Regions from separate parts of the Paenibacillus sp. FSL K6-1330 genome, predicted to be linked through region 2. Evidence: a T-box and tRNA genes for the amino acid it is inferred to sense, from the RefSeq annotation. Region 2 holds a T-box; the other holds one or more tRNA genes.
What was found. A T-box is a leader RNA that pairs with one kind of tRNA and senses whether it is charged. The one in region 2 lies ahead of lysS (lysine--tRNA ligase), so its partner is inferred to be a tRNA-Lys.

Region 1: it has a tRNA-Lys gene. The T-box ahead of lysS (lysine--tRNA ligase) is inferred to sense a tRNA for this amino acid. The anticodon was not compared.

What each region holds. Positions count from the first base shown of each region.
Region 1 is NZ_CP150269.1:1,997,508-2,003,683, reverse strand. It holds gene NYE54_RS08905 (SpoIID/LytB domain-containing protein) at 1-1,105, opposite strand, end outside; gene ruvB (Holliday junction branch migration DNA helicase RuvB) at 1,163-2,170, opposite strand; gene ruvA (Holliday junction branch migration protein RuvA) at 2,205-2,822, opposite strand; gene ruvC (crossover junction endodeoxyribonuclease RuvC) at 2,819-3,322, opposite strand; gene NYE54_RS08885 (BofC C-terminal domain-containing protein) at 3,536-4,249, opposite strand; tRNA gene NYE54_RS08880 (tRNA-Pro) at 4,397-4,470, opposite strand; tRNA gene NYE54_RS08875 (tRNA-Leu) at 4,479-4,558, opposite strand; tRNA gene NYE54_RS08870 (tRNA-Arg) at 4,601-4,677, opposite strand; tRNA gene NYE54_RS08865 (tRNA-Gly) at 4,682-4,756, opposite strand; tRNA gene NYE54_RS08860 (tRNA-Lys) at 4,798-4,873, opposite strand; tRNA gene NYE54_RS08855 (tRNA-Asp) at 4,894-4,970, opposite strand; tRNA gene NYE54_RS08850 (tRNA-Met) at 5,002-5,078, opposite strand; tRNA gene NYE54_RS08845 (tRNA-Val) at 5,166-5,241, opposite strand; tRNA gene NYE54_RS08840 (tRNA-Glu) at 5,377-5,451, opposite strand; tRNA gene NYE54_RS08835 (tRNA-Ser) at 5,469-5,560, opposite strand; tRNA gene NYE54_RS08830 (tRNA-Asn) at 5,566-5,641, opposite strand; rRNA gene rrf (5S ribosomal RNA) at 5,651-5,767, opposite strand; rRNA gene NYE54_RS08820 (23S ribosomal RNA) at 5,901-6,176, opposite strand, start outside.
Region 2 is NZ_CP150269.1:2,589,266-2,595,441, forward strand. It holds gene NYE54_RS11645 (DUF350 domain-containing protein) at 1-294, shown strand, start outside; gene NYE54_RS11650 (ion channel) at 329-1,351, shown strand; partial or broken gene NYE54_RS11655 (ROK family protein) at 1,673-1,856, shown strand; gene NYE54_RS11660 (Gfo/Idh/MocA family oxidoreductase) at 2,030-3,334, shown strand; T-box leader at 3,460-3,728, shown strand; gene lysS (lysine--tRNA ligase) at 3,825-5,351, shown strand; gene NYE54_RS11670 (GntR family transcriptional regulator) at 5,433-6,176, opposite strand, start outside.

The DNA.
Region 1 (6,176 bases), 590 kb from region 2:
TTAGCGTTGTGTCCACGACATGGGCTACTTCGAACTTATTTCCTTGGAAGAGCGCATAGCTGCGTGCCGCTACAGCCTGTGCTTTCAGCGCTTCAACACCCCAAGTAGATGGCACCTCGGCTCCAACGACGGAATACAGGTACTGCTGGAACGGCAGTTCATTGACGAGATACAATTGACCGTTCTTTTGTCCGATCTCCAAAGCGCCTCGATAGGAGCGATCCGATCGCTCCTTCACATTCGTTCCGGCACCTGAGCTTCCTTCTACCCGCAGAACCGACTGACCACCTGACAACATATAATGCTGTGTCTCTTGAGGAGTCGCAAGGTTCAGGCTTACATCTCGTCTCATCATCAGACCCGTGGTTGCGGCATTCATTTCAACGAGGGCGCCGGATATTGGAGCAGCTTCCTGTCTGACTGCAGCCAGATCGGCTGTGTTGGCTGCCTCGCCTACCCAAACCTCATAAGCGGATGCACCTCCGTTTGGTACCACAACATTGAAGGCATCCATGCTGGCATTTGCATACTTCTTACGTACAGACTCCGCCTCAGCCTCCGATCCGTACGATCCCGCAGACAAATGCAGTCCGCCTTTAACAGAAGGCGTTTGACCATTCAGATATGCAGCTACCGTCTTCGCAGTTCGCGTTGCCGCGTCCACGGCCGCTTTCTCTGTCCCATACATACCGGCATATAGTTTGTATACATTGCCATCTGCAAACAGCGTCGGTTTGTCATTCGTCGCCTCCAGTTTTTTCGCCGCTTCCGAAGCTGTTTTCCAATCCGTGGTCTCAAGCACCTTGACGCGGTATGTATCCACACTCATTCGGACCTGCTGGTTTGCTGGAATGCTCATCAAAGTCTGCTGAGCACCGGATACAAGCAGCGATGCCGTCAGGGCATCAGCGGATTTCAGCGTAACGGCATTGGTTGTTGATTTATACTGACTTCCCAGATCCAAAAACATCGCAACACGAATCGTATCTATTGAAGGCGCGGCCGCATGTACTGCAGGCGAGCTCCATAAGGTTCCGGCAACAGCCAGTGACAAGAGTCCCTTAGTGGTCCAACCGAATAATGATTTCGTCCAGTTTCTATCCATTTAAGTCTTTCCTCCTGTAGCTATTAGGATTTGGTATGAATGTAATGATTCTATAATCTAACTACGATCCTCAGGGAAGGGAATACCTAAATGTTGATAAGCTGTGGGCGTTACAACCCGTCCCCGGGGTGTACGCTGCAAGAAACCGATCTGCAGGAGATACGGTTCATAAACATCTTCAATGGTTTGGCTTTCTTCTCCAATGGTTGCCGCGATGGTATCCAGACCTACAGGTCCCCCACGGAAGATTTTGATCATGGCGCTCAACATTTTATGATCAATAAAGTCCAGTCCCATCGGATCGATCTGCAGCATTTTCAGCGCTTCCTGAGCAATGCTTGGCGTTATCATGCCATCTCCTCGAACCTGGGCATAATCACGCACCCGTTTCAAGAGACGGTTGGCAATGCGGGGCGTCCCCCGCGACCTCAGGGCAATCTCTTCTGCTGCCTCTCCTAATATCTCGATCTCCAAAAGATCCGCATTGCGTGACACAATGTAACTCAGCTCGTCCACCGTATAGAATTCCAGACGGCTTACCACGCCAAAACGGTCCCTAAGCGGCGCAGAGAGCAATCCAGCCCGGGTAGTGGCGCCAATTAAGGTAAACGGCGGCAGGTCCAGACGTACCGAGCGTGCGCTTGGCCCTTTCCCGATCATAATATCCAGCGCAAAATCCTCCATCGCCGGATACATCACTTCCTCTACCGTCCGGTGCAGCCGATGGATCTCATCAATAAACAGGACATCTCCTTCCTGCAGATTAGTGAGAAGTGCAGCCAGATCCCCCGGTCGCTCGATTGCCGGACCGGAAGTCGTACGGAGATTAACGCCAAGCTCATTGGCGATAATATTCGCCAGTGTCGTTTTGCCGAGTCCCGGAGGACCGTACAACAACACGTGGTCAAGCGCTTCGTTACGCATTTTTGCCGCTTCGATATATACCTTGAGATTTTCCTTAACTTGATTCTGTCCTATATATTCAGCCAAATAGCGTGGACGCAGACTAAGCTCGACAGCCTGTTCGTCCATCATTAGATTGGCGGAAATAATTCGATCGTCCATCTATATAAACTCCTCTCCTGCAGCGATTCTCTATCTAACCAGCGAATAGCTGCTGCAGTGCCCGCTTCATGAGCACATCGACGGATTCGCCGCTTGCGCCGGAATCCTTGATCTTCAGCCAGACTTTATCCAGCTCGCTATCCGTATAACCAAGCGCCTTCAGCCCCTCGCGAGCCTCGGACCACGCCGAGCCGCTATCATCCGATTCAGGCTCCTGGATGGCAAAAAGACCTGTCATCATGCTCGCATTTCCGAATCCCTCAAGCTTGTCCTTCAGGTCCAGAATCATGCGCTGCGCTGTTTTCTTACCGATTCCCGGAAGCTTGATTAAGAAGGATACATTCTCCTGGTAGATGGCGGAAACCACATGATCCGGTGATCCCCCGCCCAATATGCCGAGCGCCACACGCGGACCGATACCCGAGACTTCGATCAGTTTACGGAACAGCTTCTGTTCCTCCCGTGTCGGAAATCCAAACAGCAGGATGGCATCTTCACGGACATGATGATGTGTAAACACCGTGATGGTTCCTTCGGTTTTGGCAAAGGCATATGGATTCGGACAGAACACCCGGTATCCTACCCCATGAACATCCAGTACAATATATTCACTCTCTAAGTGGACTACCTGTCCCCGTAAAAAATCGATCATTTTCGCAATACCTCATTTAACTTGGAATTCAGTGTATAGGAATGCGCGTGACAGATCGCTACTGCCAATGCATCCGCCACATCGTCAGGTTTGGGAATGCTCTGCAACTTTAGGAACATCCTGACCATCTCCTGTACCTGTTTCTTCTCGGCCTTGCCATAGCCGACAATCGCCTGCTTCACCTGCATCGGCGTATATTCTGCAATCAGGAGCCCGCGCTGGACCGCAGCCAGGATAAGAACTCCTCTGGCCTGGGATACGGACATCGCCGTGGTTACGTTGCGGTTAAAAAACAATTTCTCGAAAGCAACGGCCTCAGGCTCATATTTATCAATAAGCTGCTGCATGCCTTCGTACACGTGTTGCAGCCTCTCTTCATCCGGTGTATGGGCTTCCGTCTGGATACAGCCATACTGTACCGGTGTGACTTTACTTCCAACCTTATCTACAAACCCGAAACCTACAATCGCAATCCCGGGGTCGATCCCTAAAATGCGCAAACCAATCTCTCCTCTGATGAAGCGAACATATGTATCGTTCTCTCATTATAACAAAAGATCGACCTCTGTTGAGGAAAAACTTTGATCCTTTAAGCAACCGTTACGTATCCACTATATTGAGACCGCTGACATCCCCCTCCAACGCAAAAAACTGCCCGGAAAAATTCCGGGCAGCAGCATTTTCAGTCACCAAGCGACAAAGCAGGGACAATTTTAAGGGGTCGGGTTCATGACATTCTCAGCCATATCCCGTGCATAATCGCTAAAGGTTGACAGAACACTGTTATACTCTTCCATATCTTGGATTCGAATACCATCTTCAAGCTGCTTGATCACATCTTTGGGCAAAGAAGACTCCATCGAACCGACATCCAGCTGAAAGAAGGTCCGCATCACTTTCTCTTCTTCCGGTGGGCCATCAAACAACGTTAAGTTTCCTTGGGAATCGATACTCATATAAGCTTGCCTCTTACAGGCGGGGGAGAGGTCGGATACGGTGTGCTCCAGCCAAACTACTCCTTTGTTATCCAAGCGTCCCTGCCATAAAGGATTTTTATTCATCAGTTCATAAATACCGTCCGCCGTAAGCTTACCCATATCCTGCTCTTCGATGCCACATACATAAGTGATGCGAACATGAACATGCTTCTTTCCCTTCGAGGTATTCAGCTTCTGCATAAATTCCCTCTGATCCTGCCGGCGTTCTTCCAACTTATCATCCGCGATCTGCAAGTAATGCATCGTTTCTACGGCCAGTGGCGTTTCGTCGGATGCAGCAGTGAGCAGCTTATGCATCTGATCCTTTATATTCTGGCCGGTCCATATCATGATACCTGCGATCAATAGGATTGCACAGGGCCAAATCGCGCGTCTCCAGCGTCTCCACCGTTTTCTGAACAGCTTCTTAAAGAAATGAAAAACACTCAAGGTTATCCCCTTCTATTCAATGTTTTTCATATTGTGACCGGGAAGCTGTCAAATTATTCAGTTCCGCTTTTGCCATTAGCATCATTTTCAATCCATAACAAAGAAAGACTGCTTTCAGTTACACTGAAAGCAGTCTTTCGATTCGAATCGGGATGACACGATTTGAACATGCGACCCCCTGGTCCCAAACCAGGTGCTCTACCAAGCTGAGCTACATCCCGTTAATTAATGCCGGTGAAGGGACTCGAACCCCCACGGTTTCCCTCACGATTTTGAGTCGCGCGCGTCTGCCAATTCCGCCACACCGGCACAATGAAATTTCAAATAGAGTAAGTAAATTAGTTTAAAAAATGGCACGCCCTGAGAGATTCGAACTCCCGGCCTTTTGATTCGTAGTCAAACGCTCTATCCAGCTGAGCTAAGGGCGCAAAATGGAGCGGACGACGGGAATCGAACCCGCGACCCTCGCCTTGGCAAGGCGATGCTCTACCGCTGAGCCACGTCCGCAATGTAAATATGTATTCCGTCTCAAGCTCTCTTGGTAAAGATGGTGAGCCATGAAGGACTCGAACCTTCGACACCCTGATTAAAAGTCAGGTGCTCTACCAACTGAGCTAATGGCTCTTATTACTAAGAGTAAAGAATGGCGGAACTGACGGGATTCGAACCCGCGATCTCCTGCGTGACAGGCAGGCATGTTAGGCCTCTACACCACAGTTCCATGAGGCATTATCGCTATCGCGATATAAAATTGGTTGCGGGGGCAGGATTTGAACCTACGACCTTCGGGTTATGAGCCCGACGAGCTACCGAACTGCTCCACCCCGCGTCATTAAAAGGGTTGCTTATATGGGACCCCCGAAAAGTAATCGGAATTACTTGCGAAGCATGTGCTTCACTTTTTGGGGATAAATCATGGTGGAGGCTGAGGGGATCGAACCCCCGACCCTCTGCTTGTAAGGCAGATGCTCTCCCAGCTGAGCTAAGCCTCCGTCTGGAATGTTGTTAAAGATAATGGTGACCCGTAGGGGATACTCTCACTTCGTTCGAGACTGCGAAGTCTATGCTTACGAAGTTACCCTCCGACGAACCGACGGGATTCTCATCCCCTGATGCATTAAAGAAAGTGGTGACCCGTAGGGGATTCGAACCCCTGTTACCTCCGTGAAAGGGAGGTGTCTTAACCCCTTGACCAACGGGCCATATATGCAGTCCTTGCTGGCGGAGAGAGAGGGATTCGAACCCTCGAGACGCTTTTGGCGCCTACACGATTTCCAATCGTGCTCCTTCGGCCAACTCGGACACCTCTCCATAAGTGGCTCCCCGAACAGGACTCGAACCTGTGACAACTCGATTAACAGTCGAGTGCTCTACCAACTGAGCTATCAGGGAATATGTACCGCTTGGCGACGTCCTACTCTCCCGGGACCCTTCGGTCCAAGTACCATCGGCGCTGGAAGGCTTAACGGTCGTGTTCGGTATGGGTACGCGTGGAACCCTTCCGCTATCGCCACCAAACGTATATTCAGGATCCGGCATCGCCAAATGCCGTGATCATCCTCCTTGCAAGTATAACTTGTACACTTACAATTCAGTTTTGATCACCTGAAAACTAGATACGAAACGAATTTGCAGCACATTGAAATATGTTTTGGATAAGCCCTCGACCGATTAGTATTGGTCAGCTCCATGCATTGCTGCACTTCCACCTCCAACCTATCTACCTCGTGGTCTTCAAGGGGTCTTACTAGTTGGGAAATCTCATCTTGAGGGGGGCTTCACGCTTAGATGCTTTCAGCGCTTATCCCTTCCGTACGTAGCTACCCAGCCATGCTCCTGGCGGAACAACTGGTGCACCAGCGGTACGTCCATCCCGGTCCTCTCGTACTAAGGACAGCTCCTCTCAAATTTCCTACGCCCACGACAG
Region 2 (6,176 bases):
ATGGAAGAGCTGAAGAAAGGCAATGTCGCGGTTGGTCTTGCCTTTGGCGGCAAGTTTATGGCAACAGCCATTATTCTGGGCATATCGGCGTATACGAATTCATCGATCTGGCACATGATACTGTGGTTTACCGTCGGGTATGTATGCTTGATCGTTGCCTATTGGGTATTTGAGCTGGCTACGCCGGGTCTTAAACTTTCCGAGCACCTGCAAAAGGGGAACGTAGCGATTGGCATTCTGCTTGCGATGGTGTTTATCGGTACAGCCTTTGCAATCAGCAGCCTGATTATTTAGAACGAATGGCACCATGGAGGAGAGGAGCAGAAACGTGCACTTTTTTCTAAGATTATCTTTGAAAATGATGCGTCTGCGCAAAACAACGATCAGCGTTCTTGTGGTACTGTTTGTGGTGCTGTGCTCGACCCTGGCATTTCTGCTGGAGCCCGAAACCTTTCACCATTGGTTTAACGCCCTTTATTGGGTGCTTACCACGATGGCAACCGTAGGTTATGGCGATTACTATGCAGCTACCATGCCAGGCAAGATATTAACGATATTCATCTATATCTTTGGCATCGGGCTGTTGAGTTTGGTGATCGGTAAGGTGATCGAATCGTTTGGAAGCATGCAGCGGCAGAGAGGAGCGGGCAGGTTGAATTTTAAGGGTAGTGGTCATGTCATCATAATCAATTGGAGCAAAAAAGCAATGTCCGCGATCGATGAGATTTTGTCGTATTCGCCGAAGTCCGAGATTGTGGTCATTGATGATACCAGTCAGCATCCTGTCGAACATCTCGAACAGGTTCATTTTGTAAGCGGCGATCCTGCAGCGGATGACGTGCTGATAAGAGCCAACATCCTGGAGGCCAGATCGGCCATAGTCTTTGCGGATGCTCGGATTGACGAATCGGCTCTCGTGGACGGCAAGTCGCTGCTGATTGTTTCCAGCATTGAACGGATTGCGCCAAATGTACATACCACGGTGGAGATCGTGCAGGAGAAGCATGTTCAGAATTTCCGCTACAATCATGTGAACGAGTTTGTGCTCTCGCACGATGCTGTGTCCCGATTAGCCGTACGCGCGGCCCTGCAGGAAGGAAACTCAGATGTGCTGATGCAGCTGCTCAGCCGCCAGCATGGCGATGATATTTACGAAGTGGCTTTAAATCCTGCATGGAATACTTACGGCGATGCCTTTCAGGATCTGCTGCGGCAAGGAGCGACGCTTATATCCGATCGCAACGACCTCAGCATCAACCGCAAGCTCGATGTGCCGATTCCGCGGGATGCGAGATTGTATGTGGTTTCGGACGAGGCGACCTATAAGCGGATTACCGGCAAGCTTGCCTGATAGGTGGATAAGTAAAATTTTGAACAATGGGGCTGTCCCAAAAGCAGGTCTACATACTTGACGAGATAGCTCGCCTTATGAAAAAAACGTTACAAATAAAGAAATGGCAGTACAGAGGAGAACATCCCTGAACCGTCATTTCTTTGTTTTGGTCTATTGCCGCCTTCTTCAGCAGGTTATGGGTGAGCGAAAGCCACCCGACCTCTGGGCGCACTTTGGACAAGCGCCAGGTCATTGACGTCAAGTGCGGTGCATCTTTCTGTAAAAATCACTGCTATCCAGCGTGATTGCCTTTATACTGGAAACTGAAAGAGTACCATACTTGGTACCGGCGTCGGAGCGGGTGCCGTGGTGGACGGCAAGCTGATCCATGGCCTGTCCCAATGGGACATATTATTGTTCGCCTCCGGAGGACACCTACGAAGGCACGTGTCCGTACCATAAGGATTGTCTTGAGGGCTTGGCAGCCGGCCCGTCGCTCGGTAGACGCTGGGGCATGGCCGGCGCGGCATGCCTATCCCTTGGTCGCTTGATGGATAAAGGATTTTTCCCTTTATATAAACGCCTATAAAATTTGGATTGTTCTACAATTGACTTAGGCAGAAGTTCGGGTATACCATACTATGGTAGATTGCCCGATGATGTTGTATCCACTTCATAGTTTCACAAGGAGTAATCATTATGACAATAAAGGCTATATTGATCGGCGCCGGTGTCCGCGGTGCGAACGTTTACGCACCTTATGCCAGGAATCACCCGGATCAATTGCAGTTTGTCGCAGTAGCAGAACCGGATCCGATACGAAGATCTTCGTTTGCGATGCAGTACCATATACCGGATGACCAGATCTACGAGGATTGGCGCGATGTGCTTCAGAAGCCTAGGTTTGCTGATGCTGTTTGGATCTGTACCCAAGATCGTATGCATTATGATGTTGCCATGCTTGCTCTTCGGCAAGGGTATCACGTCCTGCTTGAGAAGCCTATTTCCCCTTCCCCGCTGGAATGCCTGGAGCTGGAGGAGACGGCCCGAAAGAGCAACCGTTTACTGACTATCTGCCATGTTCTTCGATATACCCCATTTTGGTCCGGCATTCACCGGATTATTGAACGGGGCGATATCGGCAGGGTGGTGGATATTCAACTCAGAGAAAATATTGGATACGCGCATATGGCCCACAGCTATGTTCGCGGCAATTGGAATAATACAGCTTCGGCGAGTCCGATGATTTTGGCCAAGTCCTGCCATGACCTGGATTTGATCTCTTGGCTGATGGGGCAGGACTGCGTACGCCTTACTTCTTTCGGATCGCTGTTTCACTTTACCAAAGACCAGGCGCCGGAGGGGGCGACGGAGCGTTGCTCTAGCGGCTGCCCGCATCTGAAGGATTGTTGTTATGTGGATCTCCGCTACTATATGGGAGAAGGCCGGCGGAGAGCCAAGCATTTTTCGGACGATCTGTCCGATGCAATGATTCGGAGACAGCTGCCGAATACGCCGTACGGGCGCTGCGTCTATCACTGTGACAATGACGTCGTCGATCATCAAAACGTCAACATGCAGTTCCAGAACGGCGCAACGGCATCATTCTCGTTGTCCGCGTTTACGCATGACAGCTCCCGCACGGTTCAGATTTCAGGGACGCGCGGCGAGATCCGGGGGAATATGGCAAGACAGGAGTTTACGGTATATTCCTTCGTGGATGGCGGGCGCACGGAGATCCGGGTTGAAGACGAGGGCCGCGAAGGAACCGATTCGATGCTGAACGAGTTTTGCGAGCAGGTCAACTGCTTTACGGGCAGTTCCTTAACCTCGGCATCGGCTTCGATTCAGAGTCACATGATGGCATTTGCGGCAGAGGAATCCCGCTTGAATGAAGGGCAGTGCATTGAGTTAGGAAAGTTGATTACCAATTACAGAGAGGAAGCCAGCATTTTCCGAAACTCGAATGAAAACGGCGTCAATCGTTACTGCACCGTATGAAGACGAGGGGTGCTCCAGAGTCAAACCATGACTTTTGGACATCCCCATTTTTGGTCTGGCTGCCCATTAAGGGATTGACATTCGGATTTGCTTGGATTAATATGGCTTAAATATTACGAACACTTAGAAAAGCGATGAAGAGAAGAGTAGTTAAGATACGTTGTTTGCAGAGAGCTCCTGCCTGGTGAGAATGGAGCAGCAATATTCTTAATGAACAAAGACTCGGAGCTGCGTATGGAATTGGGCGGTTTGCTCAAGGATGTTACGCCGGGACTCTCCCGTTACAGAGATAGGGTATAAGCATCGTGATGCCGTACCTGAAGAGGTGAAGATGGCGACAAATTCACAAACCGGGGTGGTACCACGAAGCGTTTATAAAGCTCTCGTCCTCAAGATGACAATCTTGCGGATGGGAGCTTTTTTTGGTTGATACTAAAAGTAAAGGCAGGGGATCAGAATGCATTGGTCAGAATAATGGGCAGATCAGTTAATCGAGAGGTTTCCTGACAAACCGACTCTGGTATGCGCAGCCGGCATCAGCCCTTCCGGGGCTGTGCATATCGGCAATTTCCGGGAGATCGTAACGGTCCATTTTGTGGCAAGAGCGCTGGAAAAGAGGGGCAGGGACGTTCGTTTTATTTTTTCATGGGATGACTTCGATCGGTTCAGGAAGGTTCCCGCGGGGCTGGATCCGGCGTTTGAAAAGTTTATTGGCATGCCGTACGTCGAGGTTCCTTGTCCGTTCGGATGCCATTCTTCCTATGCGGCGCATTATGAGCAGGAGTTTGAGGCTTCCCTGGCGGCATTCGGGATCCAGCCCGAATTTATATATCAAAGCCGGGAATATCAGTCTGGACGATATCATCCGTTCATTCTGCATGCGATCAAGCACAGGGCCGAGATTTATAATATACTGCATGCCTTCAAAACGGGCGGAGCCCATGAGTATGAGCGAAATAGTTACTATCCTGTAAACGTGTATTGTCAGGTATGCAGAAGGGATACCACCGTCATACAACACTTCGACGAACCCGGAGAGAGCCTGACCTATGCCTGCCAATGCGGGCATCAAGCCACCTTGCCGATCCTTCGGGCAAACAATATCAAGTTGCAGTGGAAAATCGATTGGCCCATGCGCTGGAAGATGGAATGCGTGTCGTTTGAACCCGGGGGCAGAGACCACTCATCTGAAACGGGCAGTTATAACGTAGCCAAGGTCATTTCGGAGAGAATTTTCGGGAATCCGCCACCTTCGTATGCAGCCTATGAGTTTATTCGGATCAAGGGGAATCAGGCCAAAATGTCCAGCTCGACCGGAACCAATTACACCCCAGGCGATCTGCTGAAAATATACCCGCCTGAAATCATCCTGTATATGTTCGCGAAATATCAGCCGGATGCTTCCTTCCATATTGGACTTGATGAAGACGTGATCCGCAATTACACCGAATATGAACGATATCGGAATCAAGATGGTTCCAAGCACATGAGCGGCGATATTCAAGCAACGCTGGAACTTTCCGGGACAGACGGAAAACCGGGGCCGACTCCGAAATTCGGCCAGATCTCCGGCATACTGCCGCTCGTGGATTTTGACCGGCAGCTTCTGCAGGAGGTTTTGCACCGAGTGGGCGAAAAGGTTGAGCCGGAGCTGCTTGAACCCATTGCACGGCGAGCTGAGCATTGGATCAAATACCATTATCCGCAAAAGCAAATCTCCGTGAACGAAGAACAGGACCATGAGCTGTACGGGACGCTGGATTCAGTGGAGAAGCAATGGCTTCATCACTTTTGCGATCTGTTGAAGGATGATAAGCTCGATGATGCCAGCCGACTGGAGAAGATTTATGCGATCTGCCATCATGATGACAGCAAGACGGTGAGGAAAAATCAGAAGAGGTTGTTCGGTCTCATCTACCAGTTTGTCCTTCACCGCCATGAAGGTCCCCGTCTCCCGATCTTGATCCAAGTTGTCGGTGTACATCGACTGCTCGCTCTGCTGGATTTTCGGGAATGACACTTGGGTCAGCGGTCGGATGGATATATTCCAAAGTTAAAAACGCCCCTGTTTAACATTGGGCGTTTTTTCCTATAGAGTTCAGACCATCTCTCTCAGAATGCTTTGGCTGCTTTTTTCCAGCGTCATAGGAAACATTTTCACTTTCCCGGGCGATAAGGCTAGAACCTCTTCATATGCGGCGGCAGATGCATAGACCAGATCAGATTCCTCGATCCGTTGCAGTAGGTCCTCCCGATTATCCAGTCCAGCCAAGCTGGCGTAGACCCCTTCAATACCGGCTTCTTCCATGCGGCTGGCCATCCACTGTGCACCTGCCTTACCCAAGCAGACAAAGCTGATATTACTTCCTGGTGTAAGCCGGGCAATATCAAGTAGGACCGACGTTTCCGCATTCGCGCCAATGACGGATACTTTTTTGTCGCTGCATAGGGCCTTTACTTCGTTATCGTGGTTTAATGTCGTGATTATGAGGTTTGAGTACTCCAGTGCCTCGAATAAGGCTTGTTTTCCCGTCAACAGATCCTCCAGAAATACCGTTTTCACTTCGGCACCCGTCATTTGCTCAATCGCTTTCTGATAAAAGGGATAATCATGTTCTTTACATTCGATGAACAAAATCCGCTGTTTCGTGTTCAGGACAGGCTCCTGCAGCAGCGTATAGGCGAGGGATGCGGCAAAGAACTCGCTCGCGGGGATGTTAACGGAGCTAAGCTCCTCCGTCGTTCGCTTTACCAGCTCATGCATGAGCTTTCTGCGAGTTCTGAGCTCTTCTACCTGTGCGTTGTTTAATACCTGCGTACCTTTACCCTTATGCATCGAGAC